DNA from 2 places in the Carboxydocella sp. ULO1 genome. Region 1 is predicted to be linked to the other one. Evidence: predicted binding sites of a transcription regulator. Region 1 holds the regulator's gene; the other holds the start of a gene.
The links. The regulator HrcA, encoded in region 1, represses chaperone genes, less so after heat shock. The targets are predictions, from matches to a motif close to TGTTAGCACTCNNNNNNNNNGAGTGCTAACA.

Region 1 (15,417 bases):
CATGGCCGCCGTCAGGTCATAGAGGGGTGCGGTCAGGGCTTCGGTCTTGGCCTTGATCTCATCAATATTATTGCCAGCCAGGGCAGTTTTCAGTTCTTCTACCGCCTTTTTCACTGCTTCCACCTTGGCCGGATCCGCCTTATCCCCGAAATCCTTGATGGTTTTTTCCGCCTGATAAACCATGGAATCGGCATTATTGCGGATTTCTACCTCTTCCTTGCGCTTGCGGTCTTCTTCCGCATGGGCTTCTGCTTCCTTGACCATACGCTGGATTTCTTCCTCACTCAAACCGGAAGAGGACTGGATGGTAATGCTCTGGGCCCGCCCGGTCGCCTTGTCTTTGGCGGAAACATGCACAATCCCGTTAGCATCAATGTCAAAAGTAACCTCAATTTGCGGTACACCCCGCGGTGCCGGCGGAATGCCATCCAGGATGAACCGGCCCAGGGTCTTGTTGTAAGCTGCCATTTCCCGCTCACCCTGCAGGACATGGATCTCCACCTGGGTCTGGTTATCCGCCGCAGTGGAGAAAATCTGGCTCTTGGAAGTAGGAATAGTGGTGTTGCGCGGAATAATCCGGGTAAACACCCCACCCAGGGTTTCAATCCCCAGGGAGAGGGGCGTAACATCCAGCAAGACTACATCCTTGACTTCCCCGGACAACACTGCCCCCTGGATGGCAGCACCAATTGCTACGCATTCATCGGGGTTAATACCCTTGTGAGGTTCTTTGCCCAGGAAACGGCGAATAGCTTCCTGAACGGCCGGAATCCGGGTAGAACCGCCTACCAGCAAGACCTTGTCGATATCCTTGGGCTCCAGACCCGCATCTTTCAGAGCCTGCCGGGTGGGACCCATAGTGGCTTCCACCAGATCAGCGGTCATCTCTTCAAACCTGGCCCGGGTCAGGGTCATTTCCAGGTGTTTGGGCCCGTTCTGGTCCGCAGTGATAAAGGGCAAGCTGATAGTGGTCACCGTGGTGCTGGACAGTTCTTTTTTAGCTTTTTCTGCTGCTTCTTTCAATCGCTGCATAGCCATTTTGTCCTGGGACAGATCGATGCCGTTTTCTTTTTTGAATTCGGCCACCAGCCAGTCGATGATGCGCTGGTCGAAATCATCACCACCCAGGCGGTTATTACCGGCAGTAGCCTTGACTTCAAAGACCCCATCCCCCAGTTCCAGGATGGAGACATCGAAGGTACCACCACCCAGGTCATAAACCAGAATGGTCTGGTCTTCTTCCTTATCCAGACCATAGGCCAGGGCCGCAGCGGTAGGCTCATTGATGATCCGCATTACTTCCAGACCGGCAATGCGCCCGGCATCCTTGGTAGCCTGGCGCTTGCTGTCAGTGAAGTATGCCGGTACAGTGATTACCGCTTTGGTTACCGGTTCACCCAGATAGGCTTCCGCATCAGCTTTCAATTTCTGTAGAATCATAGCACTGATTTCCTGGGGAGTATATTGCTTGCCATCGATGTTTACTTTATAATCTGTGCCCATGTGGCGCTTGATGGAAATCACCGTCCGTTCCGGGTTGGTTACCGCCTGGCGCTTGGCTACCTCGCCCACCAGCCGTTCCCCGGTTTTGGAAAAGCCCACCACAGAAGGAGTGGTTCTGCCCCCTTCCGCATTGGGAATAACCGTCACTTCGCCACCTTCCATTACTGCTACACAGGAGTTGGTTGTACCCAGGTCGATGCCGATAATCTTGCTCATAGCTGTCCTTCACCCTCCTAAAGATTATATGTTGCTCAGTTTCTGACGGCCACTGTGACCATGGCCGGGCGAATTACCTTATCCTTGAGATAATATCCTTTTTGATACACATCCACAATGGTGTTTTCCGGCTGTTCTTCAGTTGGGACCTGCATAACAGCCTGATGCAGGTGAGGATCAAATTCCTGGCCCTGGCATTCCATCGGAGTCAGCCCTGCTCTGGTCAGGACTTCCATCAACTGGCGGTAAATCATTTCCACCCCTTGCCGTAACTGGCCTTCTTCTCCGGTAGCCGCCAGAGCCCGTTCAAAATTGTCAATAACCGGCAAGAGGGCTGTAATCAGGCCTTCTGCCTCATATTTCAACAGTTCTTCCCGTTCCTGCCGGGCCCGCCGTCGGAAGTTTTCCAGATCAGCCAGGGCCCGCAAGCGGGCATTCTTTTCCTCGGCCAGCTGCTGTTCCAGTTGATTTATTCGCTGTTGCAGCTGTTCCAGCTGACCGGGTTCCTGCGTCTGTTCCTGAGCAGCTCCGGCCCCGGCCGGTTCCTGTTCATTGGCTTCCATTTTTTTATCCTCTTCCATCTGGGTCATGTCTCCCTATTCCTCCATTTCTGGCTCCAGCTTGCTGCTTTTCTCCTCTTTTTTCCGGATGATGGTATCAATCCGCAGAATAGCTTCAGCGACTTCCCCGGCAGCGCGCAAAGCATGCAGTTTCACCAGGGCCGGATCAACCACGCCTAGTTCCCACATATCCACTACCTGACCGCTGTCACAATCTATGGCCAGGGCGTTATTGCCTTTTTCCGCCTGAGCAGCTACCACATCCCCCAGTTTCTCCAGAGAATTGAAGCCGGCATTTTCCACGATTTGGGCCAGGGGCCGTTTGAGGGCAGCCACCACGCAATCAATACCATAGGCAGCCATACCCCGGGTGTTTTCCCGCAGTTTTTCCACCTGGCGAGCAGCAGCCAGCTCAAGGGAACCGCCTCCGGCCACTACCCCGCCACAAACAGCAGCCTGAACGGAGGAAGCGGCATCCTTGGCAATCCGCTCCCGTTCACCGACTACTTCTTCAGTGGCGGCTCCCACCAGCACGGTAGCCATAGGTTTACCAGCACCACCGAGAATCCGCACATGTTCCAGGCGCTCATCAGCCAGCACCCATTTGGCCTGGCCCAGATAGCGAACCAGTTCTTCCGGGGAGCGCTTGAGACCGGTGCGTTTAATGGGTCGGGCTCCTGTATGTTCCGCTGCCTTGCGCAGTTCCTTGTTGGAAACCCGCTGTAACACCATCACTCCGGCGTCAGTCAGAGTTTCTTCCGCCCAGGCCTCTACCCCGCGGTCAACGATAACCAGTCCTACACCCAGATCCACGATTTTGCGCACATTATCCTTGAATTCCTGCTGTAATTCCATATAGCGATTGAAACCGGCCTCAGTAGCCAGGGCCTCATCTTCCAGCTCCTCCGGTTCCAGGGCATCATCAATGATCAGGACTTTTACATCCCGCAGGTCCCGGGGCATCTCGTCATTCATAGGTTCCTTGTTGATGATCACCCCGGAAAAGACCTGGTTATCGGCCCCTTCCTCGGCCACAATCGTATCTGCCAGCTTAAAGCCCGGTTCCTTCAATTTCTTGATTCCCACCAGGCGGGCTGCATCCACTACCAGGCGGGCAATATCCTCGTTTTCCCGTCCGGCTATGTAGGCAATGCGATAGAGCAGGGGATCCTTGAGGCTGCGTACAGGGCGGGCCTGTTGCTCGATAAACTCCAGGGCTCCCCTGACTCCTATCCGGATGCCCTCGATCACCCTGGTGACCGGCACCCCCCGTACTACCTGGTTAACCCCTTCTGCAACCAGGGCCCCGGCCATCACAGTGGCAGTGGTAGTACCATCACCGATTTCCGCCTGCTGGGCTTTTGCCACATTGATCAGCAATCGGGCGGCCGGATGATTGGCTTCCATCAGCGTTAAAATGGTGACGCCGTCATTGGTGATGACCACGTCACCGAATTTATCCACCAGCATGGTATCCAGACCTTTAGGACCCAGAGTGCCTTCCACAGCAGCGGCAATGGCCCTGATGGCATTGGCATTGGTCATCAGAGCTGCCAGTTTCTCATCCACCTCGGTGGCCTGGACAGCTTGCTGTTTTAAGCTCATTGCCTTACCTCCTTCAGCCGCTCTAGGTGCGGCGGTAAAAATCGGTCAGCATCTGGGAGAGGTTTTCGGTAATATATTCCACCAGGGCCATCACCCGGGCATACTCCATCCGGGTGGGGCCCAGTACCCCGATGGCTCCCACCACCTGACCATCGACCGTATAGGTAGCAGTGATCATGGAACAATCCCGCATCACCTGAATGGGGTTCTCTGCCCCGATTCGCACCAGCAAGCCTTCATCCTCGGGCTGAACCAGGTGGCGCAGCTGTTCCTCCTGTTCCAGCAGGGACAACAGAGTCTTGATTTTCTCGATATTGCGAAATTCCGGCTGGTTAAGAATATTGAGGATCCCGGCCAGATAGACCTTTTCCTCCCCGCTCAGAAGCTCCTCCTGGCTGAGTAAATCCAGTACCAGTTCCGCCACCGCCCGTTGCCGGGCCAGTTCAGAATAAATCTCCTGCAACAGGGTGCGGCGAATATCGGCTATGGTTTTGCCATGGAGCTTGGCATTCAATACCTGGCTAATCTGCCATAAATCCTCGGCAGACAAATTTTCCGGAATCTCGATGAGCCGGTTCTGTACCAGACCGGAAAGGCTGACCATGACCAGCAAGGCCTTGCCTGGTTCTACCGGTACCAGTTGCACATGCTTAATCCCCGTTTTGCCCAGCTGTGGTCCCAGCACTATTGTGGTATAATTGGTCATCTGGGACAGCAGCTGGCCAGTCCGCTGAATCACCTGGGCCACTTCCATCCGTCTGGTTTCAAACCCCTGGCGGATGTATTCCCGGTCTTCATCAGCCAGGCGGTATTTCTCCATCAAAAAGTCCACATAATAGCGATAGCCCAGGTCTGAGGGAATCCGCCCCGCTGAAGTATGAGGCTGTTCGATATAGCCCATTTCTTCCAGGTCGGCCATTTCATTGCGTATAGTAGCCGGGCTCACCCCCAGCTCATACTTTTTGGCAATGGTTCGGGAGCCTACCGGTTCAGCGGTAGCAATATAGTCCTGAATAATCGCCAGTAAAATGCGCTTTTTCCGCTCATCCAATTGCATCCCTCATCACCTTCCGCCAGGCCCGTTGTTAGCACTCTCACCAGACGAGTGCTAAAGGCCACTACTTAAAAAATACCACCTGGGGCAGGGAATGTCAAGGTACTAGATAAACTCTGCCATCACTTCATTGGCAATATACCAGGCCTGCCGCGTGAGTTTAAGCCTGTTTCCCGAAACCTGGACCAGACCCCGCTGCTTCAGAGAAGCTATAACTGTTGACCATTCTGCCTCAATTTCCGGGGTCAGAACCACTCCTTCGGCCAGGCGCAGGCCGAGAATAACCTGTTCAGCCAGGATTTCTTTCTCGCTCAGCCTTTCCACCAGCTGCCCGCTCCAGCCCCGAGCCCGAACTTCTGCTTCCCACTCCTCCAGGCTGGCGGGATTGGCCCAGCGTACATTCCCCCAGCAGGAATGGGCTGCCGGCCCCAGTCCCAGATAAGGCTGGCGGCGCCAGTATTTGAGATTATGCCGGCATTCGAATCCTGGCCGGGCGAAGTTACTCAGTTCATAATTCAGGTAACCTGCTGTCTCCAGTTTTTCCCTGGCCCACCAGTACATTTCCGCCCATTCCTCTTCTTCCGGCAGGGTTATCCTGCCCTCCCTTTCCCAGCGGTCAAAGGGGGTATTTTCTTCCACTTTCAGGGCATAAAGGGAGAGATGGGGCACTTCCAGCGCCAGGGCAGCTGCTACTGTTTCCTGCCAGTCCGCCAGGGATTGTCCCGGCAATCCGTACATCAGGTCGAGATTGAGGTTGGTTAAGCCAGCCCGGCGAACTGCCTGCACCGTGTTCTGGACTTCCTGCCAGGTATGGCAGCGGCCTAAAACCCGTAACAGTCGCTCCTGGGCCGCCTGAGCACCCAGACTCACCCGGTTGATGCCTGCTGCTGCCATTAGCGGCCAGATATCTCTATTTGCCCCGGGGTTTGTCTCCATAGTTATTTCAACGGTATTGATGATATGAAAATTCCCGGCAATAGCCTGCAGAATTTTTTTTATGCCCTCTGGACCCAGCAGCCCCGGAGTACCGCCCCCCAGGAAAATGGTATCCACTTCTCGTTCCGGCACCTGCCGGACAGCCGCTTCCGTTTCCTGGCAAACAAGGTCAAGATAGCGCTCCCTTTCTTCCCCGCTGGCCGGCCGGGAATAAAAATCACAATAATGGCATTTTCGCAAACAAAAGGGAACATGAACATAGACCCCCAGCATATTTTTCCCCCTTTCGGGCAAACTGTAGGCGAAGGAGGTTGAGACCATGAAAGTCAAGGTAGATCCTGATTTGTGCATCAGCTGTGGCGCCTGCGTCAGCACCTGCCCCGATGTCTATGACTGGGATGATGAAGGCAAAGCCAAAGCCATTGTGGATGAGGTGCCAGATGACCTGGAGGATGAGGCCAGGGAAGCTCTGGAAAATTGCCCCACTGATGCCATTGCCGAAGTATAAAGAGGCCGGAAACCCGGCCTCTTTTATTTCTGGTCAATACTGAGCACTGCCATAAAGGCTTCCTGGGGAATTTCCACATTTCCCACCTGCTTCATCCGCTTTTTCCCTTCTTTTTGTTTTTCCAGCAGCTTTTTCTTCCGGGTAATATCCCCGCCATAACACTTGGCCAGTACATTTTTGCGTAAAGCCTTGACCGTCTCCCGGGCGATGACTTTATTGCCGATGGCCGCCTGGATAGGGATTTCAAACTGGTGGCGGGGGATGAGATCCCGCAGTTTTTCCACCATCTGCCGCCCGCGCTGGTAGGCTTTGTCCTTGTGGACAATAAAGGAAAGGGCATCCACCACTTCCCCGTGGATGAGTATATCCAGTTTGACCAGTTTGGATGGCTTGTAGCCAATGAATTCATAATCAAAAGAAGCATAACCCTTGGTCCTGGATTTAAGCTGATCAAAGAAATCATAAACGATTTCCGCCAGGGGCAGTTCATAATGCAACATGACCCGGCTTTCACTCAGGTATTCCATGTTGAGGAAATTGCCCCGCTTTTCCTGAGCCAGATCCATAATTGCCCCGACAAAATTGTTGGGCACCATGATGGTGGCTTTGACATAGGGTTCCTCCAGGTGTTCGATCTGAGTAGGCGGCGGCAATTTGGTAGGGTTATCGATATCGATTACTTCCCCGTTGGTCAGAAAAACCCGGTAGACCACACTGGGGGCAGTAGTGATCAAAGTCAGGCCGTATTCCCGCTCCAGGCGCTCCTGGATAATCTCCATGTGTAACAGCCCCAGGAACCCACAGCGAAAACCAAAACCCAGCGCCACCGATGTCTCCGGCTCATAGATTAAGGCCGCATCATTGAGATTGAGCTTTTCCAGGGCATCCCGCAGATCCTCATAATCCCCGCTATCCACTGGATAGAGGCCACAGAAGACCATGGGCGTGGCCTTGCGGTAACCGGGCAAAGGCTCAGCAGCCGGCCGCTCCGCTTCGGTAATAGTATCCCCAACAGTAGTATCTTTCACATTTTTGATACTGGCCGCCAGATAGCCCACCTCACCCACCGACAGCTGCTCTGTCGGCACCGGGAAAGGCCGGAAAGTCCCCACTTCGGTGACTTCAAACTCCTTGCCCGTGGCCATGAAGCGAATCTTCATACCTTTTTTGATGGTGCCCTGCACTACCCGGAAGTAGACGATTACCCCCTTGTAGGGGTCAAAGTGACTGTCAAAAATCAAGGCCTGCAGGGGAGCCTCAGGATCCCCCTTGGGAGCCGGAATTTTGGCTACAATGGCTTCCAGAATCTCTTCCACCCCGATACCGGCTTTGGCTGAAGCCAGGATGGCTTCAGAAGCATCCAGACCGATTACATCTTCAATCTCCTGCCGCACCCGCTCCGGCTCGGCACTGGGCAGGTCGATTTTATTGATTACCGGGATGATTTCCAGATCATGCTCTAAGGCCATATAGACATTGGCCAGAGTCTGGGCCTCAATCCCCTGGGAGGCATCCACCACCAGCAGCGCTCCTTCACAGGCGGCCAGACTTCGGGATACCTCATAGGTAAAGTCCACATGGCCAGGTGTGTCAATCAGGTTGAGGATGTATTCCCTGCCATCCCTGGCCTTATAATTGAGGCGCACAGCCTGCAGCTTGATGGTAATACCCCGTTCCTTTTCCAGTTCCATCAAGTCCAGCACCTGTTCCGTCATTTCCCGTTCACTTAAGGTGCCGGTATATTCCAACAGCCGGTCGGCCAGAGTGGATTTGCCGTGGTCAATATGAGCGATAATGCAGAAATTGCGAATATGGTCATGGACCATGCTGTTCTGTCCTCCTTCAGGGCATCAGTTACCAAAATATTATAGCATTTTCTGCCCTGAGGAGCAATCCTATTTGGTCAATCCAGTGCGGGCAATATCCACCTGAACCTTGACCTGAAACTTTACCCGGGGAAATTCCTGCCTCCAGTCCATTTTTTGCCATTCCCGCGGGAACTCTGCCCGTATCCGCTGGCCCACACCCAGGACATCAGCAGGCACTTTCTGTACAAACCGCAACATATTCATGATTTCCCTCTGAGCTTCCTGACTTAAAAAACTCTGTATTTTCTTGACAGTTTTTTTATCACTTAAATCTAAATCCCAGGGAACTTCCTCCAGGGACGTCCTGGTTTTTAGATTTATTTCCACTTTCCACCCCTCTCCTTTATGCACCTTGAAGTCCCGATCCTCGGCAAAATAACAGACCGAAAGGAAGTCATCAGGTGTTTCCAGTTCATCCTTGCGCCAGCGCATAGTAAGTTTTATTCTGCTGGTATCGCCGTTAACCAGGGAGAGCCAGGCGCTTTCCCGTGGCGGCAGGACTGTTTTGAATTTGTCCTCTATAAACAACGCAGTGCCAGCCAGGCTAACTTCCTTGGCCCCCCGGCGAAAATAGGGCAAAAAGGTATCCTGGCCTTCATCATACATCATGGTGCGCAGGCGCTGCACTGTAACAGGTATCACCTTTCCTTCCCCCTTACCGTGTTTGACCAGGCTGGCCAGGTAAAGGGAAATGCGGGGCTTATCAGGATATTCCTGCATAAAGAGCTCCTGGGCCTTGCCCTCCACTACTCCCACATAGGCAGTAGAAGGATTGCCAGGATCCCGGAAAAACACATCCATGATACCCCGGATACCATTTCGGGCTTGTTCCTCACCGATCAAAATAAATTGGAGTTTACCACCACTGATCGGATTTGGTAACATCCGGTCCAGATTCATGCGAGCCTGGCGGGGAGTATGGGCCAGAGTGGAGACAACCAGTACCTTCTTTTTCGCATCTTCCTCCAGCACTGGAGCCACGGTGGTCATGAGCAACCGTCCCCGTTCATCCCGGTCAATCCCCACACTCAGGGTGATGGTGCTTTCTTCCAGGGGTCTGGCATCCCAGCAACCACTGGTGATTAATAGAATCAAGCCCAGAGCCAGGGTTTTAATTCTTTTCATTCCTCATCCCTCCCCTGGGCAGCAAACTGGCCAGCAACCAGCTTAGTCCTGGCAGGAGGATCCCCAGCCCTAAACCGGCATAACCCAGATAATCTCCCAGTTTACTCAATTTATCAGCATCAGGTAAAAATATGTCGACAACCCCTGCCAGCAGGACCAGAAGCAAAGTTAGATAACGATGATCCTTACGCTTCAGCAAATGCGCTGTTCCTAAACCGGCACCATAAAACATCCCAATCACAGTCAAAAGGACTACCGGCACCCAAAGAGCTAAAATCACATATTCCATCCGCTCAATAAAAGAAAACTGAATCACCTTGAGTAAGCCCAGAGTCGGCCAGCGCCAGCTTTCAATCTCCTCCGGGCTATAAAAAGCAAAAGCAATTACTGTTACTGCCATGTAGAGAATAGTAACCAGGCCATTGGCAGCCAGGGCCCAGAAGAGCAAGCGCCGCCGTGGACTGGTATAGGGATAGGCCAGCCAGTAAAACTCAAACCCCAGCATAGCCAGAGCTGCTTTAAAACTCCCCAGCAGGATGGCTTTCAGGCCTGCCGTACCGATGGGTTTGAGATAATACCAGTGAGCCTCCCGCAGAGGGAAATAAAGAAGGATCACAATCCAGGCACTGATGAGAAACAGCATTTCCGCAAAACGTCCCAGTACAGTCAACCCATTGAATACCAGGTAAAAAACCGGTAACATTAAAAGGATAATCAGGACCCAGCGCGGTGTCAGGGGCAGCATCCAGATTTGCAGGATTTCCAAATATATACAGAAAATTACCGCCCCTGTAGCCCAGAAATAGATAATAAACAATCCAGTCCAGAATTTACCCAGATATTTCCCCCAAACGCTGTCCAGAATATCATAAAGGGCCTGTCCGGGAAAGCGGCGGCAAACCAGATGGATAAACACCAGTCCCAGGGCAGCCATTAACCCCGCAATAAAGGCGGAAATCCAGCCATCCTGGCGGGCAACCTTGTGCAAACCAGCTGGCAAGGAAAGTATACCCACCCCGATCTGGATCCCGGAAATAAGGAAAAATAGCTGTTGTCGGGTAAGCTTGCCTGCTGGTGCCGTTTTACTCATGCTTTTTCTCCCCCTTTCCCGTCTGCTGTCTGGTCCGGTTCAAGGGATGACCGATGGTAGGCCGCTGATTCAGAAACCAGCTAGGCGCACGAATAGCTGAATCCAGCCAGTCCTTAAGGCGCAAGGGGCTGATACCCAGGGCATAAGGAGTACCTACCGACTCCAGAATAGCCAGATGGGCCAGCAACATGGTCAAACCCACTGCAATCCCCACCAGCCCAAAGGCTGAGGCCAGAAACATAAGGGGGAAACGCAAAAGCCGTACCGAAAAGCCCACATCATAGGTAGGCACCACAAAAGATGCAATGGCTGTCACCGCTACTACAATTACCATAACATTGGAGACCAGGCCAGCCTGCACGGCCGCCTGGCCCACCACCAGACCGCCCACGATACCGATAGTTTGTCCGATAGGGCTGGGCAGGCGAATCCCCGCTTCCCGCAACAGCTCAATGGTTATTTCCATCAGCATTGCCTCAACTATGGGCGGAAAAGGCACCCGGGAACGGCTTTCCGCCAGAGGTATCAATAAGCGCAGAGGTATCATCTCATAATTGAAAGAAATCAAGGCAATATAAATTGCCGGCAGAGTCAGAGCCACTATGAACCCGCCCAGCCTCATCAGGCGCACAAAAGTGGCCATTAGCCAGCGGGAACCGTAATCCTCCGGACTCTGGTAAAACTGGCTGAAAACCGACGGGGCAATCAGCACCTGGGGGCTACCATCCACCACCAAAACCACCCGGCCCTCCAGTAAATTGGCCACTGCTTTGTCCGGTCGCTCGGTGGACTGAATCTGGGGAAAAGGAGAATAGGGATTATCTTCGATCAGTTGTTCCAGTTGGCCACTGCTTTGCAAAGCATCCAGATCCAGCTGTTCGATCCGTTTCTCCAGCTCCTCGATTACCTGGGGATTGGCGATACCATCCAGGTAAAGCAAAGCCACATCAGTCTTGCTATATCTCCCCACCTGATAACGTTTGGCTTTGAGCCGGGTGGTTTTCAGCCGCCGCCGAATTTGGGACAGGTTAGTGACCAGGGTTTCTGTAAAGCCATCATGAGGACCACGAATAACCGGCTCCGAGGAGGGTTCCGTTATGCCCCGTTTTTCCCAGCCCCGGGTATTAATGGCATAAATCAGGTCCAGCCCATCCAGCAACAAGAGGGTATCCCCGCGCAACAGGGACTGTACCCCCTCCTCTATGTTTCCCAGTTCCTTGATTTGCCCTACCGATAACAACAAAGATTCTGTTGCCTGCCAGTCCACGCTCTCCGTCTGCCGCCCCCAGATCAGCAAAGGCCGCAGAATATCGGCATGGACCATGGTGCGATCAACAATGCCTTTCAAGAAAACAATGGCGCCTTCCTGTTCCAGGCTTTTGCCAATGCGAAAATAGCGAATAGTAAAATCAGGGGCCTGTTGAAACCGTCCCTGCAGGTACTGAACCCGTGCTTTCAGCGAATTGCTCTTTTTACCCCCGAACCAGCGCATACTCTCACCTCGTTCAGCCAAACTCTGCCTGCTGAGGTTAGTATTTCTCCGAGGTGAAAAAAAATACAGGCAAGAGCTAAGCCGCTCGTTGCCTGTTCAAACGCCGCACCAGCTGGCGCACCTGTTCCGCTTCCTGCATTTTGAAGAGGCGAGCCAGCAACCAGTACAGGGCAGCTCCACTTGTCACAGTGAGCAGTACTTCCAGCAACTGCCCTCCCTTCTGGCTGACCGGGACCACCTGCACCAGCCCCTGGTCCAGGAAATAAACCGCTATCCCCATCACCAGAGCAGCTATACTGCCCTTGCCCCAGGAACGCACCAGCTGGGACAGTCCGAGAGGCCCGGTCTTGCGCCGCAAAAGATAAAGCAAAGCCAGGAAATTGATAATACCTGTAACCGAATAACCAAAAGCCAGCCCGGGCGCTGCAAAGCGCTCCACCATAGCTACATTCAGTAGATAGTTGATTAAGATTGTTACCACTGCCACACTTACAGGAGTAGTGGTATCCTGCAAAGCATAAAAAGCCCGGGTTACCACCAGCACCGCTCCCTGGGCAAAAAGGCCGAGACAATACCAGAACAGGGCCAGGGCTGTCAGCCGGGTATCAGCAGCAGAAAACTTGCCCTGCTGAAACAGCAGGCGCACAATGGGTTCTGCTAATGCCATCAGACCTGCGGCTGCCGGCAGGGTAATGAAAAAAACCGAACGCAGGCCATCCAGCAGAGTGTTTTTGAATTCCGACATTTTGCCCACAGCCGCCAGTGAGGTAAGGGTGGGAAAAACCGCAGCCCCAATCGCAAAGGCAAAAACCCCCAGAGGTACCGCCATCAGGCGGTTGGCTACCCGTAGGGCTGTGATACTGCCTGCATCCAGTCCGGAAGCCAGATTCTGATTGATAATCAGATTGATCTGATTAGCCGCCAGCCCCAGTAAAGCCGGTAACATCAGCCACAGCATTTTTTGCAGGCCAGGATGCCGGAGCTCCAGTACCGGCCGGTAACGAAAGCCTATTTTTTTCACCCGGGGCAACTGCCAGAGGAAATTGGCCATTACTCCCAGCAAGACCCCCACCGGAAAGGCTGCAATCCCCAGCCAGGGGGCGAGAAACCAACCAGCCAGGATGATGGCCACATTATACCAGAGTGCCCCTACCGCCGGAGCGGTAAAATGCTTGTAGGAATTGAGAATGCCCATCATCAGCCCGTTAAGGGCGGTAAATAGCACCGAAGGCAACATAATGCGGGTCAGATAAATGGTTATTTCCCTGGTCTCAGCAGGAAACTTGTAAGCTACCAGGGGCATCAGAGCGGGGGTAAATATCATGGCCAGCACTGTCCCCAGACTGAGAAGCAGCATAACCAGATTGATAGCTGTAGAGGCAACAGTAAAGGCCTCTTTCTCTTCCCCCCGGGCCAGGTAGGAGGAAAAAACCGGAATAAAGGCGGCGCTCAGGGCGCCACCCACCAGCAAGTTATATAGCAAATCGGGTATGGTAAAAGCCGCCAGATAAGCATCAGTTAAATGGCTGCTGCCAAAGCGGGCAGTAAGCACCTGATCCCTTACCAGTCCCAGGATGCGGCTTAATATCATGGTCACCATTAAAATACCGGCCGCCCGGGCCACTCCACCGCTTTTGCTACTCATGTCCGTCTTCCTTTCGCCAGTATTTCAGCAAAGCCCTGCGGGCCGCCAGTTCCACGGTCAGTCGCTTTTCCACCTTTTTGAAGCTTCGCTCCAGCCCCTGTACCGTTCGTTGCCAGGGGTCAGCAGGCGGCTTCACCCAGTGGACAAATACAGAGTAGGCTGTTGCCACTCCCCAGAAAGTCACCGTCAGTGCCAGTACCAGCACCAGTTTTTGCACAGGGGTCCATCCTTTCAACCAGGCTTTTACTTTTTAGTGTGCCCGGCCAGGCTGGACTTTAGCCATGGAGGTCAGATAAACCCCACCCAGCACCAGGGCTGCTCCCAGCAGCTGTACCCAGGTCAACTTTTCCCCCTGCAGGGCTGACATCAGCATCACTGAAATGGGCACCAGATTGATGAAAATGGCAGCCCGGGATGCCCCGATAGCCTGCACTCCCTGGTACCACCAGACAAACCCCAGCACAGAAGCAAAAATTGCCAAAAAGATAATGGCCAGCCAGGGCTGGGCCTGTCCCAGCCAGCTCCATCCCTGTTGCCCCCCCTGCCAGAGGGCAAAAGGCAAGAGTAATAAGGCCCCGAACGTACAGGCAAAAGCCGTGGCCGCCAGGGGAGTAAAGTTGTTCATGACCTCTTTGCCTTTGATGGAATAAAGGGCCCAGCACAAAGTAGCGCCCACCAGCAGAATATCGCCAAAATTAAAGCGCAAATTGGCCAGCAGCTCCAGATCTCCCCGGCAGATGACCAGAGTAACCCCGGTAAAGGACAGCAGAATCCCCAGCCAGCGCCGTGGCCCCAGTCTTTCACCATGCCAGAAGCGATTGATTAAAGCCGTAACTCCGGGATTGGCCGCCACAATCAGGGAACCATTGACAGGAGAAGTATGTTTGAGAGCCTCAAAAAATAGCATATTATAGCCAAACACCCCGGTTAGACCTAAAAAGAAAAGACCATAGAAATTTTCTTTCTTCCGCCAGTCCGGCCAACCCTCCCGACGCCTCAGTAGCAACAAAAGTAAAATACCAGCTATCAGAAAACGTAAAAAAGCCACGACAAAAGGGGGTGTCGTCTTTACTGCCACTTTTCCAGCAATAAAGGCCCCACCCCAGAAAAAAGCTGTCAATACCAGTAATAAATATTGCACCTGTCCCCATCCCCTATCTCTCTATACTTAACAACGATTATACTCCTGATTTTATTTCTTGACAACATCTGCTACCATTTTAGCCAGCAGGCGGGCAGTGTATTCTGCCTCAGCTGTAGAATTGCTTGTACTCCCAATTTCAATCAAAACAGCCCGGGGATGGAGATGCTGGTTATAGCGGCCTGGTTTAGTCATCACCTTTCGCACCAGGCCTGGATATTGTTGCTCAATCTGCTTTGCCAGCTGCTGGGCAAAAGCCAGGTTTTTTTGCCAGCTGGGGTGATTGCCCCTGCTGTTGGTGCCCACCACCAGCATAATCCGGGCGGCCTCCCGGCCCTGGATTTTTACCACACTGTTCTCCCGGGGCACTTCTGCATCCCGGTGAATATCGATAAGAAGCTGCAAGTCCGGATACTTTTCCAGCATCTGCCGGGCCGTCACAGCCGAATTGGCATAGGGATTATGCAGAAGCCAGTTTTCATCATGAATAGCCTGGCTCTGCACTACGCCAATGCCATAGCGGCTGCTCAGCTCTTCCGCCAGGGCGGAAGCAGCGGCAAAAACCCCGCCTTTTTCCCCGGGTACCTTGTCGGTTTTATCAGTAAGGCGATAAGTTTCGGAAGTATGGGTATTATAAATCCCAACCAGAGGAACCTTCTGTCCCGCTGGCAACC
Region 2 (16,856 bases), on a different contig from region 1:
ATATTTTTATCTTAAAAAAGATAGCATTACTGCGATTATAGCAGCTGATGTTCAGTCCTCTGGATAATCTCATTCTGCAAAGCTTCACTGAGGTCACAAAAATAGTCACTATAACCGGCCACCCGCACAATCAGATCCCGGTAGCGTTCCGGCTGGCGCTGCGCTTCTCGCAACGTGGCGGCACTGACCACATTAAACTGAATGTGATGCCCTTTGAGACGGAAATAGGCGCGAATCAGGGCCATCAGCTTATGAATACCTTCTTCTGTTTGCAACAGGCCAGGGGTGAATTTCTGGTTCAAGAGAGTACCACCGGTGCGAAGATGGTCCATTTTGGCGGCAGACTTGATCACAGCCGTGGGGCCAAAGCGGTCAGCCCCCTGCACAGGGGAAATCCCCTCGGATTGGGGTTCGCCTGCCCGCCGTCCATCGGGGGTAGCGCCGGTGACTGCCCCGAAGTAGACATGACAGGTAGTGGGCAGGAGATTGATGTGGTAGGTTGCCCCCCGGACCGATTTGCGTCCTTCAATTGCCTGGTAGTAGGCTTCAAATACTTCCTGCATGATGGAATCGGCAAAATCATCATCATTGCCGTATTTGTGAGTTTTGTTCAGCAAGAGCTGGCGCAAATCCTCCTGCCCCCGGAAATTATGGCGGAGGGCGGTGAGCAATTGTTCCATCGTAATGGTACCATCGAGAAAAACATGTTTTTTAATAGCTGCCAGGCTGTCGGTAAGGGTAGCTATGCCTACTCCCTGGATATAGTTGGTGTTATAACGGGCTCCCCCGGCATTATAGTCTCTGGCATTGGCGATGCAATCATCTATTATAATGGACAGAAAGGGAGCGGGCATGTATTCACCATAGAGTTTTTCGATGATCTGATTTCCTCGTAATTTTATCTCCAGGAAATGATGGAGCTGTTGTTTATAAGCCTGGAACAGTTCTTCATAGCTGGTAAAGGTAGTGGGGTCGCCGGTTTTCGGCCCCAGCTGCTTGCCAGTGCGAGGATCGAGGCCGTTGTTGAGGGTGATTTCCAGTATCTTAACCAGGTTAAAGTAGCCCGTAAGCCAGTAGGCTTCTTTACCGAAAGCTCCGGCTTCCACACAGCCGCTGGTACCACCGCAGCGGGCATCTACCAGAGATTTGCCCTGGCGTACCAGCTCAGCGACGACGGCATCGGCATTAAAGACCGAGGGCTGGCCCCAGCCTTTGGCGATGATCTGACAGGCCCGTTTCAGGAAGTCATCGGGGTTTTTCTGGCTGAGCTGGATATTGGAGCTGGGCTGCAGCAGGCGCATTTCATCGATGACATCCAGGATAAGGTAAGTAACCTCATTGACTCCATCTTCGCCCTCAGCAGTCAAGCCGCCGCAATTGATATTGGCAAAATCGGTGTAGGTGGCACTTTCCTGCAGGGTAATACCTACTTTAGGAGGAGCAGGCTGGTTATTGAATTTGACCCAGAAGCATTGCAGCAGTTCCTTGGCTCGTTCCGGAGTCAGGGTGCCTGCTGCTATTTCTTTTTGATAAAAAGGATAGAGATGCTGATCCAGTCGTCCGGGATTAAAGGCATCCCAGATATTGAGTTCGGTGATGACACCGAGATGGACAAACCAGTAAGCCTGCAGGGCTTCCCAGAAGGTGGAGGGAGCTTGAGCCGGGACTTTGCGGCAGATGGCAGCGATTTGTTCCAGCTCCTGGCGGCGCCGGGGGTTGGGTTCACTGGTTGCCAGCTGCAGGGCTTTTTCTGCATGGCGTTCGGCGTAGCGGATAATAGCGCGGGCGCAAATGGCCATTGCCCTAAGTTCCTCCTGTTTCCGATAGGCTTCGGGGTCATGGAGGTAATCAACCTGTTGTAATTGCTGTTCAATCTCCCGCAGAAAATCAAGAAAGCCTTTGCGGAAGACTTTGTCATCCCCGGCGGTATGGCCGGGAGCCCGTTGCTCCATGAATTCCGTAAATATCCCGGCTTCATAGCAATCAAGCCATTCCTGGCTCATCCGGGCAAAAATGCGGTCCCGCATGGAGCGGCCCTGCCAGTAGGGGATGATTTTTTCCGCTTGAATACGTTTTTCTTTGTCACTGACCCGGAAGAAGATTTTTTCCCGGCTGTCAATGATGGTGAAATCCTCCAGAGTATGACAGCAGAGCTCGGGGTAGGTGGGGGTGGCTTTGGGGGCCGGGCCTCGTTCGCCTACAATTAGTTCATCTTCGCCAATGTAGATGGTTTTGCGCTCCATCAGGGCCTGAAAAACCAGAGCCCGCAGGACCGGGATGGAAACCTTGCCGGAGTATTGCTGGTAAACCTCGGTTACGATTTCGGCCCGTTCAGTAGAAAGGGTAGGGATGGCTTCCAGGCTTTGCTGGCGGAGTTTGGCAACCCGTTCATTCACTGTACTCAACCTCCAATCTGTATCTGCTCACAGTAGGGTTTTAAGGCTTCTGCTATCGCCTGCATTTGTTCAGGGGAAGGTTCGGGAGTGCCTTCCAGTGGATAGGGTTGGCCCAGACGGCGGTATTTGTCCTGCGCCAGAGCGTGGTAGGGTAACAGATTTATCTGTTTCACCTGCCCCAGTTCCTGCAAATGACTCTGTAATAAAGTGATTTGTTCATCAGTATCAGTGATACCGGGAATGATGGGAAGGCGCAGGAAAAAGTTTTTTTTCTGTTGTACCAGCCATTTGAGATTGCTTAGAATAAGCTGGTTGGACACTCCCGTAAAATATCGATGTTTCTCCTCAGCCAGCAGCTTGAGATCATACAGAAAGAGGTCGGTGTAAGGGGCGATTGCTTCCAGACTGGCCAGAGGTGCGTAGCCACTGGTATCTACAGCAGTGTGGAGGGCCTGTTTACGACAGGTTTGCAACAGGGCCAGAAGAAAGTCAGGTTGGGCCAGGGGTTCGCCGCCGGAAAAGGTCACTCCTCCCCCGGATTCCTCATAGAAAACCCGGTCCTGGTTAATGGTGTCCATGACTTCGGATACAGTAACCCGGCGTCCTACCATCTTCCGGGCCAGGGTCGGGCAAGCAGTAGCACAATGACCACAGTGCTGGCAAAGAGAGCGTTCCCTGGTAGCCTGGTGAGGGCAGGCGAATTGGCAACGCCCACAACCAATACAGCGCCGGGTAGCAAGCAACAGCCGGGGGTGAAAACTCTGGCTTTCAGGATTATGACACCACTGGCAACGCAGGGGACAGCCGAGGAAAAAGACGGTAGTCCGGATGCCGGGGCCATCCTGCAGGGAAAATTTCTGGATATTGAAAATCAGGCCGGATTTCATCTTATCACCTCAAATGGATATATAAGCAAAAAAGATGCCGACTGCAGACCGGGCTAAAAACAAGCCCCCGTACCAAAAATGGTACAGGGGCTGTCCCAACTATGGGATTACGTCTCGTCTTTGGGACGCAGGCCGTATTTTTTCAGTTTATTGTGCAGGGTTTGTTTAGGAAGGCCCAGTAATTGGGCGGCTCTGGTTAGCTGGTAATCTGTCTGCTGCAAAGCTGATTGCAGCAAACGGATTTCCAGGTCTTGCAGGGCTTGTTTCAAGGGTAAGGGCGGTTGAGTCCAATGAGGCTGGTTTTTGGGTCCGAACAAGCCGGGATGTTCCCGGGGTAAATCGGCCAGAGTAAGCAGGGGACCATCGGCCAGGTTGATTGCGCTTTCAATAACATGCTCCAGTTCCCGTACATTTCCGGGCCAGTTATGCTGCCAGAACAGCTCCAGGACTTCTGATGCTAGGCCCGTGATCTTTTTTCTTAATTTTTGCCGGTATTTTTGCAGAAAATGCTGGGCAAGTAAAGGAATATCTTCTTGCCGTTCCCGCAGAGGAGGTAAATGAAAGAAAATCACATTCAAGCGGTAATAGAGGTCCTGGCGCAGCCGTTTTTCCTCTAATAACTTGAGGGGATGTTCATTGCTGGCGGCAATTACGCGCACATTAACGGTACGGGTCCTGGTGTCACCGAGACGCCGGACTACGCCATCCTGGAGTACCCGCAGGAGCTTGGCCTGTAGCTCTCGATCTAGAGAGTTGATCTCATCCAGAAAGAGGGTACCGCCATCGGCCAGTTCAAAGAGACCGGGACGGTCTTTGGCCCCGGTAAAACTGCCGGCACAAGTGCCAAAGAGCAGGGATTCCAGCAGTGAGGGTGGCAGAGCAGCGCAATTCTGAGCAATAAAGGCATGGCGCTGCCGTTCTGGACAGGCGTTATGGATAGCCTGCACCAACAATTCCTTGCCAGTCCCGGTTTCACCGTATATGAGAATTGGCGAGGGACTGCAGGCCACCTTGCGGGCCCGGTGGAGGATATCCTGCAGAATCGGGTTCCTGGTAATAATATCGGCAAAAGTGTAGCGGGTACCATTACCCCGAGCAGGGTCAGTTTTTTTGTGACTTGCCAGTTCTTTTTGCAGGGCTAGAATTTTTTCCGATAGCTGGACTACCTGGGTCAGATCTTTAAAGATTTCTACCGCTCCCACCAGTTGGCCGTTTTCAAACATAGGGATGGTAGAAGTGACAGTGGCTACCTGCTTGCCCTGGTAATTGGTATAATGCTGGACATGGTTGAGCAAAGGCTGACGCTGGCGCAGGACATAGTAAAAGGTACTGGTTTCCTCGGTGAGGCCTGGAAAGACGTCCAAAATATTTTTCCCAATAGCTGCTGCCGGGTCTATTCCACCGATATTGGTGGCAGGTTCGTTATAAAAAATGATATTGGCTTTAGTATCAGTAACAATGATTCCTTCATCCAGATTAGCCAGGATTATATCCAATAGATGTTTGTAATCCACCCCTATATCCCCCTTTGCTGGCTGTATGGGTGAACAAATTCTCCATAGCCGGGGGAAAGTCCTTTTTTGTTAGGTTAAACTACCAATTAAGGGGATGAGATTATACTATCTCCACTGCTGCTATAATATCCCGTTGTTTAAAGCTATAACCCCTGTGTAAAAAGAAGAGAGGCCATGTGGCCTCTCTTCAGTCATCATGTTCTCCGTCATTCTGTTCTCCATCATTTATACCATCATGGTCATTGTCTTCATCACCATCGAGAACACCATCATGGTCAGTGTCAGGATTTTTAGGATCTTCTTTTAATACAAATTCTCTACCATTGCTGATTTTGTCCCCATCATCATCTTCATCAAAGTCCATAATACCATCATCATCAGAGTCACTATCGATGGGGTTGGAGCCTATGCTAAACTCCTGGGAATTAGAGAGTCTGTCCTTATCAAAATCCTCGTCACCGTCTTTCATACCATCCCCGTCTGAATCAGCTTTCAGCGGGCTGGTATGGATCACAAATTCCTGATAGTTGTTAAGGTTGTCTCGGTCCAGGTCTTCGTTTCTATCTTTAATACCATCTCTGTCACTGTCAGGGTTTAGAGGGTTGGTGTGAACAAGGTATTCCTGAAGGTTCGTCAGTTTGTCATGGTCCAGGTCTTCATTACCATCCTTGATGCCATCCTGGTCGGTATCGGCTTTTACCGGATTCAAGCCCAGGTAAAATTCCTGTTTAACAGTAAGGCCGTCCCGGTCCGGGTCAGTGTTGGCCAAATTTCGATAAATGCTGAGATGATAGCGCAATTCCCAGCTGTCAGGTATACCATTATGGTTTTTGTCTTTGCTTACTTTGGCATTGGCCGGGTTTGGGCCGCTACCAAGAAGGACTAAAGTAGCGAGAGCGATTGGAGCCATGGTAAAAAAGACTTTACGTTTGTTCATAAAGAACCCCTCCTTAATTTAAAATCTTATCCCGAGCAAGCAGTTAAATTAAGGAGGCTCGCCCGGCAGCTGGCTGGCATGGCTGTGCAGCTTTAGCCCCTATAGCTTTGTGTCGCCGCCTTTCGACGGTTTTACTCTTTTCGGTTATCATATTATACGTTTTCAAAAAGTATTTTAGGGGGGTTTCTGGGAATTAAAAAAATTTTTCCTCAGGCGAGAGAGTGCCATATTGGAGAAATGTTATGCCCCTTGTTTAAAACTGAACAATTGTGCTACACTAAAAGAAATCTCATAAAGCAGGAGGTAAAAATCATTGAAAGTAGCGGCAGCAGTGGCAAAAACCTATGATTATATCGAAGTGGAAGCGGGAGTCCAGGAGGTTCTAAACCAGTTTGGTGGCATGGAAACTTTGATTAAGCCGGAGGAGAGGGTGCTCATCAAACCCAATATGCTGGAGGGATTGCCACCGGAGCGAGCAGTAACCACCCATCCGGAAGTAGTAAGAGCGGTAATTCGTCAGGTAAAGAGGGCCGGTGGCATACCTTTAGTCGGAGATAGTCCTGGAATTGGCAGTGGCATGAAGGCGGCGGAAAAAAACGGCATAGCCGGGGTATGCCGGGAAGAAGGAGCGGAATTGCTGGCATTTGCCGAATCAGCGGAGTATTCCTTTCCTGAGGGAAAAGTAATCCGCAAGTTCCATTTGACCGGTGAACTGCAACAGGTGGATAAAGTTATCTCTCTGGCCAAAATGAAGACCCATTCCTTTATGGGCATCACCGGGGCCGTCAAGAATTTGTTTGGCTGCATAGTGGGTCCAGGCAAAGCTCAGTTTCACCTGCGCCTGAAGCGACGGGACGATTTTGCTGCTATGCTGGTTGACCTGGCCCTGCTGGTTAAGCCGGTTTTTTTCCTGGTAGACGGAATTGTTGGGATGGAAGGCAATGGCCCCCGTAATGGTTCGCCTATTCAAGCGGGAGTGATTTTGGGCGGCACTAATGGCTTTGCTGTTGACCTGGTCATGGGTCAGATGATGGGTTTCAACAGTGAGGAATTGCCGGTATCACGGCTGGCTCTGGCCCGGGGGCTGGTACCGGGGTTGAAGAGGATTGAAGTGGTAGGCAGTGGCCGGGAGTTACGCTGGAATTTTCAGCCCCCCTATAACCTGGAGTCTCTGGATGGGCGGGTCCCGCCTTTTCTGGTCCGCTTTTTCCAGAATCAGTTCACCTATCGGCCGGTTATGAATGAAAAGTGTACCGGTTGCAGCCGTTGTGCTCAGCATTGTCCACCGCAAGCCATAAAGATCGAAAATGGGAAAGCGATGGTAGACTATGAGCAATGTATTCGTTGCTATTGTTGCCAGGAACTCTGTCCCTTTGATGCTGTTATTCTGGAACAGGGATTATTGCTCAAACTGTTCGGTCGGAAAAAGTAACCAGATGCCAGTGGCAGGCATATACTAAGACAAGAAGCTTAATCAGAGCAGAAGGGATTATTGGGTCAGCTACAGCTAGCGGTATTTATGGCCTGGCTAAAGCGGCTATTAAAGAACAAACAACCCCGTGAGTACCAGGGCTCACGGGGTTTATTTTATGATCTGCACACGCTTTTGTTTACGCAGCACCAGGCGCCAGTAGATGCCTTCCCAGCCGGTGAGGGAGTGGTCATTAACAATTTGTTTGGACATTAACTCAAAAGGGCTGCGCGCTACCAGTTGTTCTACTTCTGCTTCGGTAAGGCAGCAAAGCTCGGGCAGGCCACAGCCGGGGATATCGGTCCAGAGGGCGGTAAAAACGGCAATTCCACCGGGTTTAAGCACTCTCCAGGCCTCATCTAATACCTGCTGCCGGTTTTCCTCGATGCTTTCTGTAAAAACATGAAGGAGCCCAAAGCTGTAAATGGCATCAAAGGAGAATTCCCGAAAGGGCAGATTAAGGGCATCAGCCACCAGGCACTCGAACTCTGCTTTTAAAGCCAGCCTACCGATAGCTTCAGCATCAATGTCTACAGCTACCACTTGCAGGCCTTGTTCAAAAAAATACAAGCTATCCCGCCCATTGCCACAGCCCAGGTCCAGAACTGGGCCTTTGGTAGCATGGAAAAGGGGAAGAACCCAGCGGGCAGTCTGGCTGGGTGGAGTATTTTGCGCTTTTTCACTGGCAAGCAGAGTATGAAAATCAAAGGCCATGGGCTGGTTGCCTCCTGTAATTAGACATATCCTTATACAATTTACCAGTTTTATGCTAGATAATCAACAGGAAATTTCACGAAAAAATAAAATATGTGTCTGTATTTTATGCAGGGCAAAGAACTTGCATTTTTGCCTAAAATCAGGTATTATAAGGAATGTGTTAGCACTCTATTTAATTGAGTGCTAATAGTACATAAAGAGGAGGTTTCTCAGTGATGATTAAGCCGCTTGGAGACAGAATTGTCATTAAGCCCTTGGCATCGGAAGAAGTAACTGCCAGTGGGATTGTGTTACCCGATACAGCCAAGGAAAAGCCCCAGGAAGGGGAAGTAGTAGCTGTCGGCAATGGCCGTCTGCTGGAAAATGGTGAGCGGATAGCCCCGGAAGTCAAAGTAGGTGACCGGGTGATCTACTCCAAATATGCCGGTACTGAAGTGAAATATGAAGGCGAGGAATATCTCATCCTGAATGAACGGGATATCCTGGCTGTAATCGAATAATAAGGGGGTTTAGCAAGTGGCGAAGCAGATTATTTTCGGTGAAGAAGCCCGTCGGGCTCTGGAACGGGGGGTAAATACCCTGGCTGAAGCTGTGCGGGTAACTCTGGGCCCCAAAGGCCGCAATGTGGTTCTGGAGAAAAAGTTCGGTTCCCCGCTGATTACCAATGACGGGGTTTCCATCGCCCGGGAAATCGAACTGCCCGATCCCTTTGAAAACATGGGTGCCCAGCTGGTCAAGGAAGTAGCGACCAAAACCAATGATGTAGCCGGTGATGGTACCACTACTGCGACTGTGCTGGCCCAGGCCATTATCCGCGAAGGTTTGAAAAACGTGGCTGCTGGTGCCAATCCCATGATCCTGAAAAAGGGGATTGAGAAGGCTGTAGCCGTTGCTGTTGAGGAAATCAAGAAAATGGCCCGTCCGGTGGAAAGTAAAGAAGCTATCGCCCAGGTTGCTTCCATTTCCGCTGCTGATCCGGAAATCGGCAACCTGATCGCTGAAGCCATGGAAAAAGTGGGTAAGGACGGGGTAATCACCGTTGAGGAATCCAAAGGTATCGGTACCACCCTGGATGTTGTGGAAGGGATGAATTTTGACAGGGGTTATATCTCCCCCTATATGGTAACTGATGCCGAGCGTATGGAAGCGGTGCTGAATGATCCCTTTATTCTGATCACTGATAAGAAAATCAGCTCCATTCAGGAAATTCTACCTGTTCTGGAGCAAGTAGTGAAAACTGGTAAGCCTTTGCTGATCATCGCTGAAGATGTGGAAGGGGAAGCCCTGGCTACCCTGGTGGTTAACAAACTGCGGGGCACCTTCAACTGCGTAGCTGTCAAGGCTCCTGGTTTCGGCGACCGCCGCAAGGCTATGCTGGAAGATATCGCTATTTTGACCGGTGGTCAGGTTATCTCCGAAGAACTGGGCCGCAAGCTGGATGCAGCTAACCTGTCCATGCTGGGTCGGGCCCGTCAGGTCAAGGTAACCAAGGAAGAAACCGTGATTGTGGATGGGGCTGGCTCTGCTGAAGAAATTCAGAAGCGGGTGGCCCAGATCCGCAAACAGTGGGAAGATGCTACTTCCGAGTATGACAGGGAAAAACTACAGGAACGGCTGGCCAAACTGGCCGGTGGGGTAGCGGTAATCCAGGTGGGGGCTGCTACTGAAACCGAAATGAAGGAAAAGAAACTGCGCATTGAAGATGCTCTCAATGCTACTCGGGCTGCTGTGGAAGAAGGAATCGTCGCCGGTGGCGGTACCGCTCTGGTGGATGTAATTCCGGCTCTGGCTGCCATTGAGGCTGAAGGCGATGAAGCTACTGGTGTGGCTATCGTCCGTAAGGCCCTGGAAGAGCCTCTGCGTCAGATTGCCAATAACGCCGGTCTGGAAGGCTCCGTAATAGTTGAAAAAGTCAAGAGCATTGATCCTGGTATTGGCTTCAATGCTCTGACCGGTGAATATGTAGATATGATCAGTGCCGGTATCGTGGACCCGGCCAAAGTTACCCGTTCTGCTCTGCAGAATGCTGCCTCCATCGCTGCTATGTTGCTCACCACTGAGTGCCTGGTAGCCGATGAGCCCAAAAAAGAAGAACCGGCCATGCCCGGTGGCGGCATGCCTCCCATGATGTAAGCCAAAAGAAGGCAGGGATAATTCCTGCCTTCTTTTTATGTGTCATCGTCAAGGAAGTTTTTGGCGAACTCAGCCTGGTCCAGCAAAACCAGGGTCTGATATTCATTGACCAGCAGTTTAAGCAATTTTAAAAGCTTATCAATAATTTCTCCCGTTTTCACTGTACGCTCTACAGCTTCATCGATTTCGCTGCGATGGGAGAAGGCGTTGGCGCTGAGCTGATTGGCGGCACTGGCCATAGATGAATAGGCGGAGGCAAGGGTGCCGAGAAAGCTGATGGTTTCCGAGAGCCGCTGTTTGACATACTGTAGAGCAGTTTCGGTTTCCGGGGGAAGCAGATTGCGAAATTGCTGCTCTTCCTGGCTCATGCCGCCATTCCTCCTTTCACCCTCATTTTATGCATGGATGGGAAGAAAAAGAAATATATCTTATAGTAATGGAAGGAGGGATTGGTGTGGAATGTAGCAGATGGGAAGGTCAACTGCGGGAGGTGATGGTGCAGGCAGTCTGTGCCCGCGGTGAGAAAAATCATATTCTGGAGTTTCAGCTCAAGCCCCTGCATCCAGCCAGCAAAGTCCTGGGCTGCTGGGCGGCAGATCATAACTTTTCCGGTTCTATAATTGGCGATACTGTGATTATAAATGGTGATCTGGAGCTGACCGTCTGGTATGCCTATGAGCAAAACCAGAAAACGGAGCTGCTGAGGGAGAGGCTCAACTATCTCTGTGAGATCGAACTGGAGAACCTTACTGGTCGGCTGGAACAGGGGGAAGAATTGCATTTAACTGAGGAAAAAGAACCCCAGGTCAGCTCTTATTATCTGGAGGAAGAAGAGATCAAGGGTGCGGTGGAGATAGGTTTTACCGCTGAAATCATGGGATTGACCAAATTGCGGGTATTAGCTTATCCTGCCGAAGAAGATTAAGAAAAAAGAAGGAAAAAGAAAAAAACTGTCGAAAATACAATTAAGAGAAAGAGAGAAAGTGCAAGTTGTTACGAGGAGGGAATATGATGGACTGGCGCCGGATTGCGCTGGCTGTAACCGTTGGGTTGGGGCTTGTCCTTTTTTTATTTGGTTGTAGTGGGGACAAGCCAAAAAAGGTAACTGAACGACAACCGGCGGCTGTCAGCCAGGAACAATTGAGAGCTTTTGTTACCACTCTCTCCGGGGTAATAAACAAGGAAGCAGAAGGGTATCAGAAGCTGACTGACAGTATCAAGGCCCTGGGATATGGGAAAACAACACCGGCCCAAACCAAACAGGAAGCCGAAAAACTTCTGGCTTTGAACCAGCAGTTGAGGCAGGAACTGGATGGCCTGCAAACCACTACCCGGGAAATGGAGGAAGCGGAAGGCAATATCGCTACCTGTATTTATTTGCGCAATCAGGTAGTAGAGAAATTTGTTCAGCGCCTGGCCAAATCTCCTGCGCCCAAAACCAGTGAACTAAATGGGGTTTTAAAAGAGTTACGGGAGTCAGAAAGTTTTGCTGAAGCTGCCTCCGGCAAGCTGGCTGTTTTGAAGCAACAGGCAGGCATGGAATAAGGGTTTGCGAAAACCGGCTCAAGCTGGTTTTTTTTCTTTCTTCATAGGCATAGACTTTTTTCACCGAATTAGGTTATATTTAAGGCAGGGAGGAATGAAAAATGGCCAAAAATACCCGCAAACAAACCTTATTATCTTTTGCCAAGTTATTTGGGGCTGCGTTACTGGGAGCTATCGGACTGGATCAGGTCAAAGAAGGGCTGGTATTACTGGCAGCGGTGCCGGGGACATCCTGGCCGGAAGCTCTGGTGCGTCTGGTCCTGGGCTCGGCAGCATTGCTGTTTGGGCTTTATGTGATATTGTGTTTTGTTTACCACTATGACAAGGCACGGGGACGGGTCAAAAACAAAATCAAGTTTCTGGAGTAGATGAGAATGGATAAAAAGTTTAAGATCACTGTCTATTCCAAAGAAAATTGTTGCCTATGTGACAAGGCTAAAGCCATTATCGACAGGGTGAAGCGTTACTGGGAACTGGAAGTGGAAGAAGTGGACATCACCATGGATCCGCAGCTGTTTGAGCTGTATAAGGAGAAAATTCCGGTAGTGGCCATTGATGGTGAACCGATATTTTTCGGTAAAATCAGCGAACTCTGGCTCAAGCGGGAACTGGCGAGGAGAGGAGAGTGAGAGCTTTGGAATTGAAACTGGACGAGCTGGCCGGTCTTTGTGAAGGGCTGGACTTGCCTGCCTACTGGGTGGACCGTTATGGTTTTATCCAGTGGGCTACATCTGCTGCCCTGCAGCGTTTAGGCTGGCCGGAAGGGCTCTGGCAGGGACGGCGGATCAGTGAAATGATGCCCCAGAGCCGGATTTTTGAGGTCCTGGCCGGAGGGCAGTCTCTGCGCTGTCGGGAGCTGACCTATATTGGAGAAACAATCCAGATCTCCTATCAACCTTGCTGGCGCGATGGGGAACTGCTGGGAGTCTGGGCGGTGATCGAACAACAGGAAAAAAGCTGTCTGGAACTGGAAGAAGAAGAAATAGGCGCTTCCCGACTCTTAATTCAAATGTATGAAACGCTGCTGGGTGACCTTCTATTAGGGCTGGCGGTAGTGGACAGCAATGGGGTCATCATTACCGTCAACCAGTACTGGGAAAAACTGTTCGGTGTCAATCTGGCTGAAATCCAGGGTATGCCTCTTAAAACCCTTTTTCCCGAAAGTCACATGGGTCAGGTACTGGCTACCGGTCAGCCCCGGATCGGGGAAACCTGGACCAGGGATGATGAAGTCTATTTCCTCTCTGAATTGCCTTTACGTTGCGGTGAATTGATTATTGGCGGCCTGGTCAAACTGGTGCCGGTGGAAAATGTCGAAACCCGGGATCTGGTGGCTCGCTATCAATTGCTGGAACGGAAGCTGCTTTTTTACCAGAGTGAGCTTTCAGCTTTAAAGCATGAGGAAGACCCCTTTGTGGCCATTATTGGCGAAAATCCGCACATGGTGAAAGTTAAGAATATGGCTCGCAAAGTGGCTCGCGGTGATGCTACGGTTCTGATTCTGGGAGAAAGCGGTACCGGAAAAGAGGTTTTCGCCCAGGCCATACATCGGGCCAGTCCCAGGGCTGATCAGCCTTTTATCAGTATCAACTGTGCTGCGATTCCGGAAAATCTGCTGGAAGCTGAGTTGTTTGGTTATGAGGAAGGGGCTTTTACCGGGGCGGTAAAAGGCGGTAAGGCCGGCAAGTTTGAACTGGCTCATGGCGGAACCCTCTTTCTCGATGAAATCGGGGATATGCCGCTGGCCATGCAGGCCAAAATCCTGCGAGCCTTGCAGGAGCGCCAGATTGTCCGCGTAGGCGGACACAAGCCCATTCCTGTGGACGTTCGGCTGATCGCCGCTACCAATCGGGATCTGGTAGCCATGATGCAGGCCGGGGAATTTCGCAGCGACCTTTATTATCGCTTGTCAGTAATAACTTTACAGTTGCCGCCACTGCGGGAGCGGCGGGATGATATTCCGGCCCTGGTTAAGATGTTGATTGAGAAGTTTAACAAAAAGTATCTGACTTCAGTAGAGGGTTATGACAAGGAACTGGAACGATTTTTGCTAAGTTATAGTTGGCCGGGGAATGTGCGACAGCTGGAGAATGTGCTGGAATATGCTTTTAATATGCTGGAACCAGGGCAGAAACTGCTTACTTTGCAGGATTTGCCGGAACAGGTTACCGGGGGTGGACCGCTGGGAGAAAATGACCTGCGCCTGGAAACAGTAGTAGCGCGGGCGGAGAAAAAGGCGATTCTGCAGGCACTGCAGGCAACCAGAGGCAATCGGATGGAAGCGGCCCGGCTACTGGGGATCCAGCGTTCAGCCTTTTATCAGAAGTTGAAGAAATATGGCTTGTCCGGCAAGGAGGAGGACCATGATTAAGCGATTGATGGATGCGGCCAGACAATTGCATAAAAGTACCGGTACCGTGCCGCCCCCGTCAGCGCTGGAAGATATGATGCTGGATTTGACCCGGCGGGCTTTGCATCTGGCGCGCGGTAAAGCCGAGCGCTGGGTATCCACTACCTGCGGGTATTGCTCTACAGGCTGTGGGCTCTTGCTGGGACTGGAAGGGGATACCCCGGTGGCGATCCGTGGTGATGAGGCCTGTGCAACCAACCGGGGCCAGCTCTGCATAAAAGGAGCCTATCAGTGGCGAACTCTCCGGCATCCGGAACGGGCTACCACGCCAATGGTCCGCAAAAACGGACAGCTGGTGCCGGTTTCCTGGGAGGAAGCTTTGCAGGTTGTTGCCGACAAAATACGGGAAGCTATAGCGGAACAAGGGCCGGAAGGAGTAGGTATTTATGGTTCCGGTCAGCTGACCCTGGAGGAGAATTATGCCCTGACCAAACTGGCACGGGGGGTACTGAAAACACCTAATTTTGATTCCAATACCCGACTCTGTATGAGCGGGACAGTACAGGGGTTGATCAAAGTTTTTGGTGCTGATGGGCCACCGGGTTGTTATGAAGATCTGGACCTGGCGGATTGTTTGTTGATTTTCGGTTGTAATCCGGCGGAGATGCATCCACAGCTGTGGCGGCGTATGCTCAAGAACAGACTGGAACGAGGAGCCCGCTTGATAGTAGTTGATCCGCGCCGCACCATTCCAGCACGAGTAGCAGATTTACATTTGCAGCTACGGCCAGGTACTAACATCTATTTGCTAAACGCTATTTTGCATGTACTGTTCCGGGATAATTTAATTAACCGGGAAGAAGTAGCCCGGCTGGCGGTCGGCCTGGAACGGGTAGAAGAAATCGTGAAAAAATATTCTCCAGCAGAAGTGGCTCCCCTTTGCGGGGTGGCGGCAGTGGATATTGAGCAGGTGGCTCGCTGGATTGCTGAAGCCAAGGCAGCTACCACTGTTTTTGTCCAGGGGGTTACTCAAAGTGCTGCCGGGGTGGAGGCTGTTTCCACCATTTGTACTCTTCATTTGCTGACCGGACATATTGGACGCCCGGGAGCGGCGCCTTTTTCCCTGACGGGGCAGGCGGCGGCCATGAGTGCCCGGGAGGTGGGAGCCAGTGGTTTTCTGCCTGGTTACCGCAACTGGCAGAATCCCCGGCATCGCCAGGAAGTGGCTGTTTACTGGGGGATTAAGCCGGAAGAATTACCCGCAGGTACCAATGACATTGGTACCATGCTGGACATGGTAGCCGAGGGCAAACTGAAGGTAATGTGGAATATTGCCACTAACCCGGTGGTTTCCCTGCCCGAGCAGGCAAGGGTTCGGCCTTTGCTGGAAAAAGTATTTCTCATCGTGCAGGATATCTTTTATCCAGTAGAAACCGCGCAGTATGCTGATGTTTTCCTGCCTGCTGCTCAGTGGGGCGAGAAAACCGGTACTTATACCAACTCGGAACGGCGGGTGAACCTGGCGGAACGGGCGGTGAATCCGCCGGGAATGGCCAAAACGGATCTGGAAATCATTCAGCTGGTAGCAAAACGACTGGGAGCTGAAGAGGCTTTTGCCTGGCCGGATCCGGAAGCGGTTTTTGAGGAGTGGAAAGGACTGTCCCGCGGTCGGCCCTGTGATATGAGTGGTATTACCTATGGCTTGATCCGCCAGGAGCGGGGAGTACAATGGCCTTATCCGGCCGGGGGTGTTAGCCAGCAGCGGCTCTATACTGATGGACATTTCTGGACTGATCCGGAACAGAGCCAGAGTTACGGTGATTTTAATCAGGCTGCGGGCAAGGCCTGGCTTTTTGCTACGGATATACCAGGGGAAATTTTGCGTCCAACTGAGGAATATCCTTTCTATCTAAATACCGGCCGGATTATGGAACATTACCATAGCCGGACCAAAACCAAACGCATTCCCGAGATTCAGCAATTAGCGCCAGAACCCTTTCTGGAAATCAATCCGCTGAACGCTCAGTCCCTGGGCATCAAGGAAGGAGAAAAGGTACGGATTGTTTCTCCCTGGGGGACGGCCGTTGCCCGGGCACGCTTGTGTGACACCGTTGCTCCCGGCCAGGTTTTTCTGCCCTTTCACTTCGGAGATGCCGATTACCAGCAACCAACTGCGGGCAACAACTTGATCGGCAATGTAGTTAACCCTCTCAGCCGTCAGCCATTGTTCAAACTGGGAATCTGTCGCCTGGAAAAGTGTCCTGATTAACGGACACTTTTCCGCATTTTTGGACACTTTTTATTCAAGAGGCGGTAGCCAGGTTACAACCGGTAAGTGGCATAAAATTTGCTAACTCAATATTTGCCTGGAGTAATTCTATAACATAAAGTGAAGAGAAAAACTTTCTCAAAGCGAAGGAGGGAAAAAGGATGTTCCAACAACAAGGCAAAGGGATTTTGCTGGGAGCCGTGCTGATGCTGGCTTTAGTAGTTTTGTTTACCGGCGGCATGGCTTATACTGACAGCGGTGCGTTTTGCAGCAGTTGTCACGTTATGGCAGAAGCCCATAAATCCTGGCAAAACTCGTCTCACCGGGAGCTCAAATGTAATGAGTGCCACGCCCCCCATAACCTGGCGGCAAAAATCCCCTTTAAGGCAAAAAGTGGCCTCAGAGACGTCTGGGCGGTAACTTTAGGGGATGTACCGGCCCAGATTAAAGTGACACCGGAATCGAAAGCAGTTATCCAGGCTAACTGTGTTGAATGCCATCGCACTACGGTGAGCCGGACCCACGTGGAAAAACTTTCCGGCCAGGATTGTACCTTCTGTCACCGGGGTCTGCCCCACGGCAGAACGCAAAAATAGCAGAGGAGGGATACATATGTGGCAAAAGGCGAAAAAATGGT

Region 2: a site for HrcA is predicted at 8,081-8,111, ahead of groES (co-chaperone GroES). Genes of this name have one in related genera too.

Annotation. Positions count from the first base shown of each region.
Region 1 covers NZ_BDLQ01000012.1:45,734-61,150, reverse strand. Annotated here, with positions in the region: gene dnaK (molecular chaperone DnaK) at 1-1,719, opposite strand, end outside; gene grpE (nucleotide exchange factor GrpE) at 1,755-2,309, opposite strand; gene ULO1_RS03220 (TCP-1/cpn60 chaperonin family protein) at 2,316-3,884, opposite strand; gene hrcA (heat-inducible transcriptional repressor HrcA) at 3,907-4,941, opposite strand; gene hemW (radical SAM family heme chaperone HemW) at 5,044-6,147, opposite strand; gene ULO1_RS03205 (ferredoxin) at 6,194-6,382, shown strand; gene lepA (translation elongation factor 4) at 6,406-8,208, opposite strand; gene ULO1_RS03195 (Ger(x)C family spore germination protein) at 8,278-9,375, opposite strand; gene ULO1_RS03190 (endospore germination permease) at 9,362-10,465, opposite strand; gene ULO1_RS03185 (spore germination protein) at 10,458-11,957, opposite strand; gene murJ (murein biosynthesis integral membrane protein MurJ) at 12,034-13,602, opposite strand; gene ULO1_RS03175 (hypothetical protein) at 13,595-13,819, opposite strand; gene ULO1_RS03170 (DMT family transporter) at 13,853-14,743, opposite strand; gene spoIIP (stage II sporulation protein P) at 14,795-15,417, opposite strand, start outside.
Region 2 covers NZ_BDLQ01000031.1:11,897-28,752, forward strand. Annotated here, with positions in the region: gene hypD (trans-4-hydroxy-L-proline dehydratase) at 36-2,396, opposite strand; gene ULO1_RS06070 (glycyl-radical enzyme activating protein) at 2,402-3,283, opposite strand; gene ULO1_RS06075 (sigma-54-dependent Fis family transcriptional regulator) at 3,391-4,797, opposite strand; gene ULO1_RS06080 (hypothetical protein) at 4,985-5,734, opposite strand; cyclic di-GMP riboswitch class I at 5,796-5,880, opposite strand; gene ULO1_RS06085 (DUF362 domain-containing protein) at 6,048-7,166, shown strand; gene ULO1_RS06090 (class I SAM-dependent methyltransferase) at 7,317-7,919, opposite strand; gene groES (co-chaperone GroES) at 8,138-8,422, shown strand; gene groL (chaperonin GroEL) at 8,439-10,055, shown strand; gene ULO1_RS06105 (hypothetical protein) at 10,091-10,423, opposite strand; gene cotE (outer spore coat protein CotE) at 10,510-10,980, shown strand; gene ULO1_RS06115 (hypothetical protein) at 11,067-11,600, shown strand; gene ULO1_RS06120 (DUF2627 family protein) at 11,702-11,968, shown strand; gene ULO1_RS06125 (glutaredoxin family protein) at 11,975-12,229, shown strand; gene ULO1_RS06130 (sigma 54-interacting transcriptional regulator) at 12,226-13,971, shown strand; gene ULO1_RS06135 (molybdopterin oxidoreductase family protein) at 13,964-16,219, shown strand; gene ULO1_RS06140 (NapC/NirT family cytochrome c) at 16,381-16,815, shown strand; gene ULO1_RS06145 (ammonia-forming cytochrome c nitrite reductase subunit c552) at 16,832-16,856, shown strand, end outside.